DNA from 2 places in the Mycolicibacterium lutetiense genome. Region 2 is predicted to be linked to the other one. Evidence: predicted binding sites of a transcription regulator. Region 2 holds the regulator's gene; the other holds the start of a gene.
What was found. The regulator LexA, encoded in region 2, represses DNA repair genes until DNA is damaged. The targets are predictions, from matches to a motif close to CGAACANNTGTTCG.

Region 1 (6,082 bases), 190 kb from region 2:
CAGGGGTGGTGGGTGCCAGTGGATGCGGCCGGTGTCGGGGTCGACGCTGGTGGTCCAGCCGAGTCCGACCAGGCGGTTGTCGGGTCCGCAGCTCAGTGCGAGGTCGGGGGCGTCGGTGTGGCCGCCGTGTTGCCAATCGGCCTTGGCGTGGTGGGCCTGGCAGTGGTCGGCTGGTGCGGTGCAGCCGGGGCGGGTGCAGCCGCGGTCGCGGTTGTAGAGCAGGAGTCGTTGGGCTTTGGTGGCCAGCCGCGTGGTGCGGGCCATGTAGAGCGGCTCTGCAGTGTGGTGCTCGTACACGATGAGGTACTGAAAGCTGTGGGACGCCAACCGGATCAGGTCTTTCATCGGCATCCGTATCCCCGAGCCGGTGACCGCAATCCCGGCCCCGGCTTCGAGTTCGGCCAGGGTGGTGGAGACGACCACGGTGACCGGCAGGCCGCCGTGGCGGCCGAGTCGTTTGGACATCAGTAGTTCGCGCAGCGCCACTTTGAGTGCGTCGTGGTTGCGCTGAGACTGGGTCCGGGTGTCGCGGGCCGCCGCTTCCTTCTGCGCTTGATGGTCGGGGGAGGCGTCGGGTTCGGGCGGGTTGGGTGTCGGGTTGTGTAGCGGCTCAGGATCGTCGGGGTTGTTGATGCCTGGCGCGCCCCACACTCCGGTGACGGTGGACAGATATGCCGCTGCCTCGGGGTCCAGCCAGCCCTGGACATGAACCAGTCCGTCGGGATCTTGCTTACCGATACGCAGGCCACGTAGGTGGGCGGCGACATCGGGTGAGTCGCCATCTTGGTTGAGCAGATACAACAGTTTGTCGGCGGCGGCCTTCAGTGTTTCGGGGGTGTCGCGGGTAGCTGCGATCACCAGGTCCGTTTCGATCTGGGCGAGTTCAGCAGGGCTGACGTACTTTTCGGTTTTCGCCACTGTGTCGCCGATGATCGTGATGTGTTCGGTGTTGATCGACCCGGACAGCAGCGCCTGGGCGCACGCGGGCAGCGCTGGTTCCAGCACCTCGCCGGTGAGGCCGTATCGCGGGCCCAGGTTCTCAGCTGCGGCCACTCTGCGTGAGGCTTCCTTGCGGCTGATCCTCATCCGGGTGGCAAGGACGTCGGTCCATGACTTGGCACCGATCTCTGCTGGGGTGGTGCGGGCCATCAGCGCGGACTGGATGCGGTGTTCGATCATGGCTTCGGTGCGGGCGTGCTGTTCGCGCTCGGACTGCATCGCCAACAACTCTGCGGTGTCGAATCCCGTGAAATCCGCATCGACCAGCGACGCGGTCGCAGCCCGGTAGCCGGCCAGCGCGGTGTGCACCGCGTTCCGGTTCTGAACAAACCCGACCATCATGTCTCGAACACTAGTTCGATCGTCCGACAAGAAACCGCTGATCGGGACTGATGTGGCCAAAGTTGCCAAAGTTTTTTGGCGACGTTTCGATCATCGGGATTTGTAAATTCTTGTCACCGCCGAGGTGGCGCAATGCGAGCCCGACGGACGGTTTCGCCAGGTACTTCTACGTCGGTCGGCGGCGCAATCCGTTAACCTGCGCCGACGGGGAAATCGTCGCGCTGCGAGGCCCCCGAATCGCCCCTTACGTTGATGGCGTGTCGTCGCAGCCCGAAGCCCATCCCGCATTCCTGCCGAACCGCCGTGCGCGCGCAGATCAGGCCCGCCAGGTGGCCGACGTATTGCGGCACCAGATCTATGACGGCGCCTACGACGGCGCCCTGCCGGCCGAGGCGGAGCTGGCCGCCGAATTCTTCGTCTCCCGCAACACCATCCGCGAAGCCCTCGCCGTACTCAAGGCCGAGGGCTTGATCGACCGCGGCACCAAGGTGGGTACGCACGTGGCGGCCCGCAAATACGATCACGGACTCGACGCGCTGGTGGGCCTGAGGGAGACCTTCAAGGATTACGGCGACGTGCGTAACGAAGTCCGTGCCGTGCAGCGGCTCTCGGCCCCGCCCGCGGTGGCGCGCAAGCTGGCACTCGAGCCGGGTACACAGGTGGTGTTCATCGAGCGCCTGCGCTATCTCGCCGACCTTCCACTGTCGCTGGATCTGACCTACCTGGCGCCCGCAATCGGGGAACAGGTGATCGGCCACCCGCTGGAGAGCAATGACATATTCGCGCTCATCGAACGGGTCAGTGGGCGGCGTCTAGGCGGAGCGAGCCTTGCCCTGGAAGCGGTTTCGGCCGACCCGCATTCGGCGGCGACGTTGCAGGTGCCGGCCGGATCGGCGCTGCTGATGGCCGAACGGCTGACCAGCCTGGATGACGGCACGCCCGTCGACCTGGAATACATCAGGATGCGTGGTGACCGAATCACCATGCGCGGCAACCTTATTAGGAGAGACGCATGACGCTGGTCAACCAACGCGCCGATGTCCCGGTGACGATCGACGAGTCCCTGTGCATCAAGGGTTGCACATTGTGTGTCGATATTTGCCCGTTGGATTCGCTGGCCATCAATCCCGAGAACGGTAAGGCCTTCATGCACGTCGACGAGTGCTGGTACTGCGGGCCCTGCGCGGCTCGCTGTCCCACCGGAGCCGTCACCGTCAACATGCCCTACCTCATCCGCTAGAGGACCTGAAGTGAAAACAGCCCTGATCGCCCTCACCGCCGGTCTCACGTTCGTGACCGCCGGTTGCTCCCTGGACTCGGCGACGAAAGCGGCCGGCACCGTCGATGTCGTCATCGGCTACCAGTCCAAGACCATCAACACCGTCACCGCCGGAACGCTGTTGCGCGCCCAGGGGTATTTGGAACGCCGACTGGCCGACATCACCACCCGCACCGGCACGAAGTACAACGTGACGTGGCAGGACTACGACACCGGCGCACCGATCACCGCGCAGATGGTCGCCGAGAAGATCGATATCGGTTCGATGGGTGACTACCCGATGCTCATCAACGGGTCCAAGACGCAGGCCAACGAACGCGCCAGGACCGAGATCGTCTCGGTCACCGGGTACAACCCCAAGGGTGCGCTGAACATGGTTGTGGTGGCACCGGATTCGCCGGCCAAGTCGTTGACCGATCTGGCCGGCGAGAAGATCTCGGCCAGCGTCGGTTCGGCGGGCCACGGCATGCTGGTGCAAGCGCTCGGAAAGGCCGGTATCGATGCCAAGACAGGTGTCGAAGTGCTCAACCAGCAGCCGCAGGTGGGCGCATCAGCGCTGGAATCCGGCCAGATTCAGGCGCTTTCACAGTTCGTCGCGTGGCCCGGGCTGTTGGTCCAGCAGGGCAAGGCCAAGCTGCTCTACGACGGGGCCGAGCTGAACTATCCGACGCTGCACGGTGTGGTGGTGCGCCGGGCGTACGCGGCGGACCATCCGGAGGTCCTCGACGCCTTCCTGCAGGCCCAACTGGATGCCACCGACTTTCTCAACACCAAGCCGTTGGAGGCAGCCCGTCTGGTCGCCGACGGTAGCGGGCTGCCGCAGGAGGTGGTCTACCTGTACAACGGGCCGGGCGGCACCTCGTTCGACACCACGCTCAAACCGTCGCTGATCGACGCCCTCAAAGGCGATGTGCCATACCTGAAGTCGATCGACAACTTCGCCGACCTCGAGGTGCCCGGTTTCGTGCAGGACGGGCCGCTGCGCGCGGCGTTCTCCGCGCGCGGCCAGGACTACGACAAGGCGCTGGGTTCCAACACCAACCCGTCGGCGTTGAGCGGCACCGACCCGGTCTGCGGCGGCGCCGTCGACAATCCGGCCACCGCGGGCGAACTCTGGCTCGACGGTTCGGATACCACCACGGTGGCCGCGACGCCGGTCTGCCTGCTCAAGGCGATCCGGCAGGCTGAAGGCGAGGGCAAGAAAGTCCGCGCCGCCTATATCTCCGATGCCGAACTGGGAACCCGGTGGTTCGCCGACAAGGCGGTGTGGGTGCGCTTGCCCGCTCCGGGCACCGAGGGCTACCTGCCGTTCGGAACCCAGGCCGGTGCCGAGCGCTACACCACGGTGCATCCCGGCGCGGCGATCGTCGGCTACCGGCAAGCGCTGGCAGGTGCGGTGTGACCGCCACCGACACCGCTCCGGCCGCGGTCGACGTTCCGGCCGGGCCGGGGGCCGGCCCTATCCGCCGGACGCCCTCGGCCTGGCCTCACCGCCTGGTGCGCCTGGCGTCGGTGGTCAGCGCGATCGTCCTGTGGCAGGTGTTGACCACCAACGACGTGCGGTTCGGTCTGCGGTTCGACACCCTGCCCACCGTCACCGAAATCACTGCGGCCCTGGTGAACCGGCTGGGGACACCGGAGTACTGGTTGGATCTGGGTCAGTCCCTGATTCGGATCCTCACCGGATTCGGTCTCGCCGCGGTGGTTGGCGTGATCACCGGAGTGCTGTTGGGACGCACCGCATGGTTCGCCGATATCTTCGGCCCGCTCACCGAATTGGCCCGGCCGATCCCGGCGATCGCCATCGTGCCGGTGGCGATCCTGTTGTTCCCGAGCGATGAGGCGGGAATCGTGTTCATCACATTCCTGGCGGCCTACTTCCCGATCATGGTCAGCGTCCGGCATGCGGTGCGTGCCCTTCCGACCATCTGGGAGGACTCGGTGCGCACCCTGGGCGGTGGTCGTCTCGACGTGCTGCGCCAGGTGGTGTTGCCCGGCGTCCTGCCCGGACTGTTCGGCGGGCTCTCGGTCGGCATGGGCGTGGCCTGGATCTGCGTGATCTCGGCCGAGATGATCTCGGGCCGACTGGGTGTGGGTTACCGCACCTGGCAGGCGTACACGGTGCTGAACTATCCCGACGTGTTCGTCGGAATCATCACGATCGGTGTGCTCGGTTTCCTCACCGCCGCGGCGGTCGAGGTGATCGGGCGCCGGGCCACCCGCTGGCTCCCGCGCGCAGAGGAGAATGTGCGATGACGACAACATTGACCAGCCGGGGAATGAGGCTGGAAATCGACGGAATCACGTTGTCCTACACCGGTGCTCCGGTGATCGATGATCTGAGCATTACCGTGCAGCCCGGCGAGATCCTGGTGCTCACCGGCCCGTCGGGCTGCGGCAAGTCCACGCTGCTGCGCGCGCTGACCGGACTACTGCGGCCCGACGGCGGCCGGGTACTGGCCGATGGCGAACCCGTCACCACCACCTCACGCGACCGCGGCATGGTGTTCCAGGACAGCGCGTTGCTGCCGTGGCGGACGGTGCGATCGAATGTCGAGCTGGCCCTGCAGTTGCGGGGCGAACCGAAAGCGACCCGGCGTGAACGGGCCGACCGCTGGATCGATGAGGTGGGCCTGTCCGGGTTCGCCGACTTCCTGCCGAAGAATCTCTCCGGCGGTATGCGGCAGCGGGTCCAGCTCGCCCGCGGCCTGGCCGGTGCGCCCCGCGCGGTCATGATGGACGAACCGTTCGCCGCGCTGGACACCCAGACCCGGGCGGCCATGCAGCGGTTGCTGATCGACACTTGGAAGGCCCATCCGACGACGATCGTGTTCGTCACCCACGACGTCGACGAGGCCCTCACCCTCGGTGACCGTGTTGCGGTGCTGGGCCGTGCCGGGGAGCCGTTGCGCGCCCTCATCGAAGTGGGCCGGCCCCGAACCGACCATCCCGAACGATCCGCGCTGCGTGCCGAGATCATCGCCGCCCTGGAGCAACCATGACAGAACTGACTGAACATTCGCACGTCGCCCCGGATATTTCGCAGGCGGTCCGGATCGACTGCGACGTCCTGGTGATCGGCGGCGGCACCGCGGGCACCATGGCCGCGTTGACCGCAGCCGAGAACGGTGCCCAGGTACTGCTGCTCGAGAAGGCGCACGTGCGGCACTCCGGGGCGCTGGCCATGGGGATGGACGGCGTCAACAATGCCGTCATCCCGGGCAAGGCCGAACCTGAGGACTACGTCGCCGAGATCACCCGGGCCAACGACGGAATCGTCAACCAGCGCACCGTCTATCAGACCGCGACCCGTGGATTCGCCATGGTGCAGCGGCTGGAGCGGTACGGGGTGAAGTTCGAGAAGGACGAGCACGGTGAATACGCCGTGCGGCGTGTGCACCGCTCCGGCGCCTACGTGTTGCCGATGCCCGAAGGCAAGGACGTCAAGAAGGCGCTGTACCG
Region 2 (6,082 bases):
CCAGTGGGAGAAGGACAAGATCGTCGACCGCGGGGTCTGGATCGAGGCGGGTAAGCAGGGCTTTCTGGGGATGGCGGTGCCCGAGGAGTACGGCGGCGGCGGCGAGTCCGATTTCCGGTACAACACCATCATGGGCGAGGAGACCGCGATGGGCCGCTACAGCGGCCTCGGCTTCAGCCTGCACAACGATGTCGTCGCGCCCTACCTGTTGCGCCTGACCAACGAGGAGCAGAAGCAGCGCTGGCTGCCCAAGTTCTGCACCGGGGAATTGATCACGGCGATCGCAATGACCGAACCCGGCACGGGCAGCGACCTGCAGGGCATCAAGACCCGCGCGGTCCGCGACGGGGACCACTACGTGCTCAACGGGTCAAAGACGTTCATCACCAACGGCATCCACGCCGATCTCGTGGTTGTGGTGGCCCAGACCGACCCGGAGAAGGGAGCCCTGGGCTTCTCGCTGTTGGTGGTCGAGCGGGGTATGGAGGGCTTCGAGCGCGGACGGCATCTGGACAAGATCGGTCTGGACGCCCAGGACACCGCCGAGCTGTCGTTCACCGACGTCAAGGTGCCCGTCGAGAATCTGCTCGGCGAGGAGGGGCAGGGCTTCGTCTACCTGATGCAGAACCTGCCGCAGGAACGCATCTCGATCGCGATCATGGCCGCCGCGGCAATGGAGGCGGTTCTGGAACAGACGGTGCAGTACACCAAGGAGCGCAAGGCGTTCGGCAAGCCCATCGGAAGCTTCCAGAACAGCCGGTTCCTACTGGCCGAATTGGCGACCGAAGCCACCGTGGTGCGGATCATGGTCGACGAGTTCATCCGGTTGCACCTCGACGAGAAGCTCACCGTGGAGCAGGCGGCGATGGCCAAGTGGTACTCGAGCGAGAAGCAGGTGAGCCTCATCGACCGCTGCCTGCAGCTGCACGGCGGATACGGCTACATGCGCGAGTATCCGGTCGCGCGGGCCTACCTGGATGCCCGCGTTCAGACCATTTACGGCGGCACCACCGAGATCATGAAGGAGATCATCGGACGCGGTTTGGGTGTCTGATTTACCCGCCTAACTCGGCGTGACGCCCCGAAAAACCCCAAATCTGGGCCGTTGGACCCAGATATTGGGGCTTTTTTGGTCATGATCGGCCACGTTCCTTGGTTATCGTCACGTGCTGAAGCAGAGTTGTCGGGCGGGACATTTCTACGGGAACTTTGCCGAACGAGTGGGGGAGGGCGCATGACTAGGCCGGGAGTGCGGCTGAATGCCGCCGTGTTGCGGTTGGCGGTCGGTCTGCTCGCACTCATCGTCGCGACTTTGATGGTGCCGGCGGTGGCTTCGGCCACCCCCGAAGCGGATGCCGATGCCGCGATCAGCGCCGCCTGGGATTCCACCGGAGGCGACGGCGGCCCGCTGGGCCCGCGGCAGGGCGGCGTGTACGCGGCCGGTTCTGGCTTCGCACAGAACTTCGCGGGCGGGAAGATGTTCTTCACCCCGGCGACCGGTGCGCATTTCATGCAGGGCGCCATCCTGGACAAGTACGAGTCGTTGGGTGGTGCAGCGGACGGCGATCTGGGATTCCCCACCATTGACGAGGGCGCCGGGCGCGCCGCCGACAGCCGCAACTCGACCCTGAGCGCGCCTGACCACCCGGTCATCTTCTGGACTCCGTCCACCGGTGCCCGGGTGGTACGGGGCGCCATCAATGCCGCTTGGGACAAGCTCGGTGGCTCCGCCGGAGTGCTGGGCGTCCCCGCTGACGACGAGATGTTCAACGGCGATGTGATCTCACAGAAGTTCACCGGCGGAGAGATCTCCTGGAACCGTAAGACCAAGGCGTTCACCACGGAGCCGCCCGAACTGGCCGGTCAGCTCGCCGACCTGGACGTACCGTCGGATCCCGCTTCGGCGATCGCTGCCGCGCGTCGCGAGGCAGGTGGCGCGATGGGGCCACTGGGAGCCAAGGAAGGCGACCAATATCCGATCGGCGACGGCGGGTTCGGACAGAAATACGCCGGCGGCACGGTCTTCTACAGCCCGGCCACCGGAGCCAACGCCATCACCGGTCAGCTGCTCGAGAAGTACGAAAGTGTCGGCGGTCCCGAAGGTGATCTGGGCTTCCCGACCACCAGCGAATCCGAGGGCGGGTTGGGCCCGAACAGCCGGATCAGCACGTTCGCGGCCGCCGACAATCCCGTCATCTTCTGGACTCCCGATTACGGCGCGGTGATCGTGCGGGGCGCGATGAACGCGGCCTGGGAGAAGCTCGGTGGTGCAAAGGGCGTACTGGGCGCCCCCATGGCCGACCAGACCGAAGACGGCAGTGTCATCACCCAGCGGTTCAGCGGGGGAGCGATCTCGTGGGACCGCGACACCAACACGTTCACCACCGAGCCGTCGAAACTCGCCTCCGAATTGACCGGACTGCAGGTTCCTGGACTCGGGCAGACCCCGGCCACGGGGCCGCAGCCCTCCGGTACGGACACCGAGAAGCCGTTCTCCTGGCATTGGAGCTGGTGGTGGCTGATCGCGGTGGTCCCGGTCGTGCTGCTCGCCGGGCTGATCGTGGGGGCCGCGCTGTGGCACCGTCGTCGCGCCGGTGGCGACGACGACTTCGACCATGACCCGTTCGACGACGACTACGCCGGCGGCCCCGGGGATTCGTCGTATGACGAGGACCGGTACTCCGACGCTCGTTACGGATCGGGTGGGTACGACCGCGACGAGTATCGCGATGATCGCGGCTCCGATGCGGCGGACGGCTACGGGCCGAGCGCTGCCTATGGCGGCGAGGCGACGACCACGCGGTTCGTCGGGGCGGGCGAGCAATCGACGGGTGCGGCGTCTCCGTACGACGAGCCCACCGATATCGCCATCCCGGTCAGTCAGTGGGCCGCCCCGCACGGAGCGGCCGGCGGTCACGGGGCGCCAGGCGAGGACGAGGAACCGCCGGAGGATTCCGCCCAGCTGGCCGACCCGGAGCAGGGTTTTGACGACTATGACGACTTCGAATCCGACTATGACGACGAAGATGACGATTTCGAGGACGACGAATTCGACGACGAAGACCTCGATACGCCCATCGACGCCGACTTCGAGGAAGTCGTCGAGGACGACGACGTCGATGACATCGAAGCGGAGCTCGTCGACGAGGACCTGACGGATACCGGGTCACTCAACGGCCCGGTCGGCGGGGTGCGCGAAGTCGGGGGTTTCGCGGCGCTGAGCGGCCTGGGTGTGCCGGGTGATCAGGACAACGTGGACACCGCGCCCACCCGCGTCATCACCGACACGGAGGCCTACGGCGGTGAGGCCTACAGCAGTGAGGCACACAGCGGGCGCCATGCCGCCATCGAACTCGACGAGATCCCCAGTGCCACCGCCATCCACCTACCGTTGGAGGACCCGAACCGCGCGCCGGAGGGCTATCCGATCAAGGCGGACACCAGGTCCGGCCGATACTGGTCGCCAGACAGCAGCGAGTACGACGAGGCAGTGGCCGAGATCTGGTTCGCCAGTGAGGAATTCGCCCGTACGAACGGATTCGTGCGCACGGACTGAGCGGCAGGGCCCGGCAACCAGTCGGTGCCGCCGGGCCTGCCTGCCGGTCAGATCTTGCGGATGACGGTGACAATCTTGCCGAGCACCGCGGCGTCGTTGCCCGGGATCGGGTCGTATGCCGGGTTGTGCGGCATCAGCCAGACCTGACCGCGGGTCCGCTTGAACGTCTTGACGGTCGCTTCGCCGTCGATCATGGCTGCCACGATGTCTCCGTTGTCGGCCACACTCTGCTGGCGTACCACCACCCAGTCACCGTCGCAGATGGCGGCATCGACCATCGAGTCGCCGACGACCTTGAGCATGAACAGCGACCCTTCGCCGACCAGTTCGCGGGGTAACGGGAAGACGTCCTCGACGGCCTGCTCGGCCAGGATGGGGCCGCCGGCGGCGATACGTCCGAGTACCGGCACGAAGGTCGGTTCGGGTAGTGCGTCGGACCCGGCCACATCGGTGGACACCAGCGCGGCGGCCGTCGGATCGTTGGAGGCGCGCACGTCGACTGCGCGTGGCCGGTTGGGATCCCTACGCAGGTAGCCCTTGCGTTCCAGGGTGCGCAACTGATGGGCGACCGACGAGGTCGAGGTCAAACCGACCGCATCGCCGATCTCGCGGATGCTCGGCGGGTAGCCGCGACTGTTCACCGACGCGCGGATCACGTCGAGAATGGTGCGCTGCCGGTCGGTGAGGCCGCCTTCGGCCCGGCGTGGACCCGCGCCGTCCGATCCGGCCGGGCTGTCGGTGTTTCCGTCCCTGCTGCGGTCGTCGCTCATGGGGCGAATGTAGTCGTTGGTCGAACATTAATCAAACATGTGTTCGACGCGTGTTGCGGGCGTGTCTGCTGGTGGGGCGCGTGGCGGCGGGTTGCGGGTCGCGTGAGGGGTCGGTGGCCCGAGGTTGTCGGTGCCCTGTTCTATCGTTTGGCAACAGTTCGATCACATGTTCTATCAATCGAACATCTGAGCGAGTATGTTCGAACACAAGAGCGAAACCGTCCCACCGAAAGGCAGTCAGATGGCGATCATCGATATCCCCGCCGATAGCCGTTCCCGCGCGGCTCGGGCCGTGCCGCAGTCCCCGCCGCAACGCGCCCGGGTTCGGGGTGGTGCCGGCACCAGGGGCAGCGCCACCTTCGGTACCGGTGCGGCCAGGCCGGTGCGCCGGGTGCAGCGGCCGGCCCCGGTCCGCCCCGCGGCCGGCGCGGTCCGCTACCGCGGAACCGGAGTGCTGATGTCGCGTGCATCCCATCGCAGCCGGCCCGTCACGCCGGTGACCACGGTGTTGCTGGCCCTGGTCGCCGCCGGTATCACGGTGTGGCTGGGCCTCGTGGCCCAGTTCGGTGGGGTGATGGGGATGGAAAGCCCTGAGCCGACCGAGCTTGCGGTGGTGCAGGTGAAATCGGGGGAGACGCTGCAGCAGGTGGCGCGCCGCGTCGCCCCGGATGCCCCGGTGTCCCGGGTCGTCGAGCAGATTCGTGACCTCAACCAACTCGCATCCGCGGCAGTCGACCCCGGGCAGACGTTGCTCGCGCCGGTTGGCTGAGCAGCGCAATGTCTGCTGAATCGTCCTGGCCGGCAGCCACACTGGCCGGCACCGGAGTGAGCACCTACATGCCACTGGACCCGGCGGTGAGTCTGCCGTGGGCATCGCGGGTACGCTCAAGGACGCTCGAACTAGTTGTCCGGCGGCATGACGAAGGAGCGGTAATGCATTGTCCGTTCTGCCGTCATCCTGATTCGCGTGTGGTCGATTCCCGCGAGGCCGACGAGGGCCAGGCCATCCGGCGCCGGCGATCATGCCCGGAGTGCGGACGCCGGTTCACCACCGTGGAGACCGCGGTGCTGGCTGTGGTGAAGCGCAGCGGCGTGACCGAGCCCTTCAGTCGGGAGAAAGTCATCCGCGGCGTGCGCCGGTCCTGTCAGGGCAGGCAGGTCGACGACGATGCACTCAATGTTTTGGCGCAGAAGGTCGAGGACGCTGTCCGTGGTCTGGGCACGCCAGAGATCCCCAGCAACGAGGTCGGTCTGGCCATTCTCGGACCGCTGCGCGAACTGGACGAAGTCGCCTACTTGAGATTCGCCTCGGTGTACCGGTCGTTCTCGTCGGCTGAGGACTTCGAACGTGAGATCGAGGCGCTGCGGGCGCATCGCGGCGCCGAGGCGTAGATCAATCCAGTCGGGTGGTGCCGTCGTTGACGACGTGGCCGGCGAGACGAACCCAGCCCTCCGGACTCCAACGGGTCTCGATCACCGAACCCTTCCCCTGGATGATCGTCAGATCCCGGCTCAGGTAGTCCGTCAACCGTGCCGCCGCGGCACCGGTGGCCTCGTCTTCGGGGATTCCCAGGTGCGGGGCGAACGACCTGGCTCGCAGCGTGCCGTGCGCCTCATCGATCCAGGCCCACAGGTAGTTCTCGTCGGCATCGGCGAATTCATCGGGATCGGCAGCCATTAGTTCGTCGACCGAAGACAAGTCGTGGATGGCGAACTCCGGTGCCCACTCGGCGCGGGCATTGACCACGGCGCGATC

Region 1: JOF57_RS13160 (HNH endonuclease signature motif containing protein) is a predicted target of LexA. The motif match lies at 1,346-1,359, and genes of this name have one in related genera.

What each region holds. Positions count from the first base shown of each region.
Region 1 covers NZ_JAGIOP010000002.1:805,933-812,014, reverse strand. The annotation lists gene JOF57_RS13160 (HNH endonuclease signature motif containing protein) at 1-1,341, opposite strand, end outside; gene JOF57_RS13155 (GntR family transcriptional regulator) at 1,599-2,357, shown strand; gene JOF57_RS13150 (4Fe-4S dicluster domain-containing protein) at 2,354-2,581, shown strand; gene JOF57_RS13145 (ABC transporter substrate-binding protein) at 2,592-4,022, shown strand; gene JOF57_RS13140 (ABC transporter permease) at 4,019-4,876, shown strand; gene JOF57_RS13135 (ABC transporter ATP-binding protein) at 4,873-5,622, shown strand; gene JOF57_RS13130 (fumarate reductase/succinate dehydrogenase flavoprotein subunit) at 5,619-6,082, shown strand, end outside.
Region 2 covers NZ_JAGIOP010000002.1:992,294-998,375, reverse strand. The annotation lists gene JOF57_RS14110 (acyl-CoA dehydrogenase family protein) at 1-1,054, shown strand, start outside; gene JOF57_RS14105 (LGFP repeat-containing protein) at 1,235-3,556, shown strand; gene lexA (transcriptional repressor LexA) at 3,604-4,326, opposite strand; gene JOF57_RS14095 (LysM peptidoglycan-binding domain-containing protein) at 4,568-5,095, shown strand; gene nrdR (transcriptional regulator NrdR) at 5,260-5,718, shown strand; gene JOF57_RS14085 (PhzF family protein) at 5,720-6,082, opposite strand, start outside.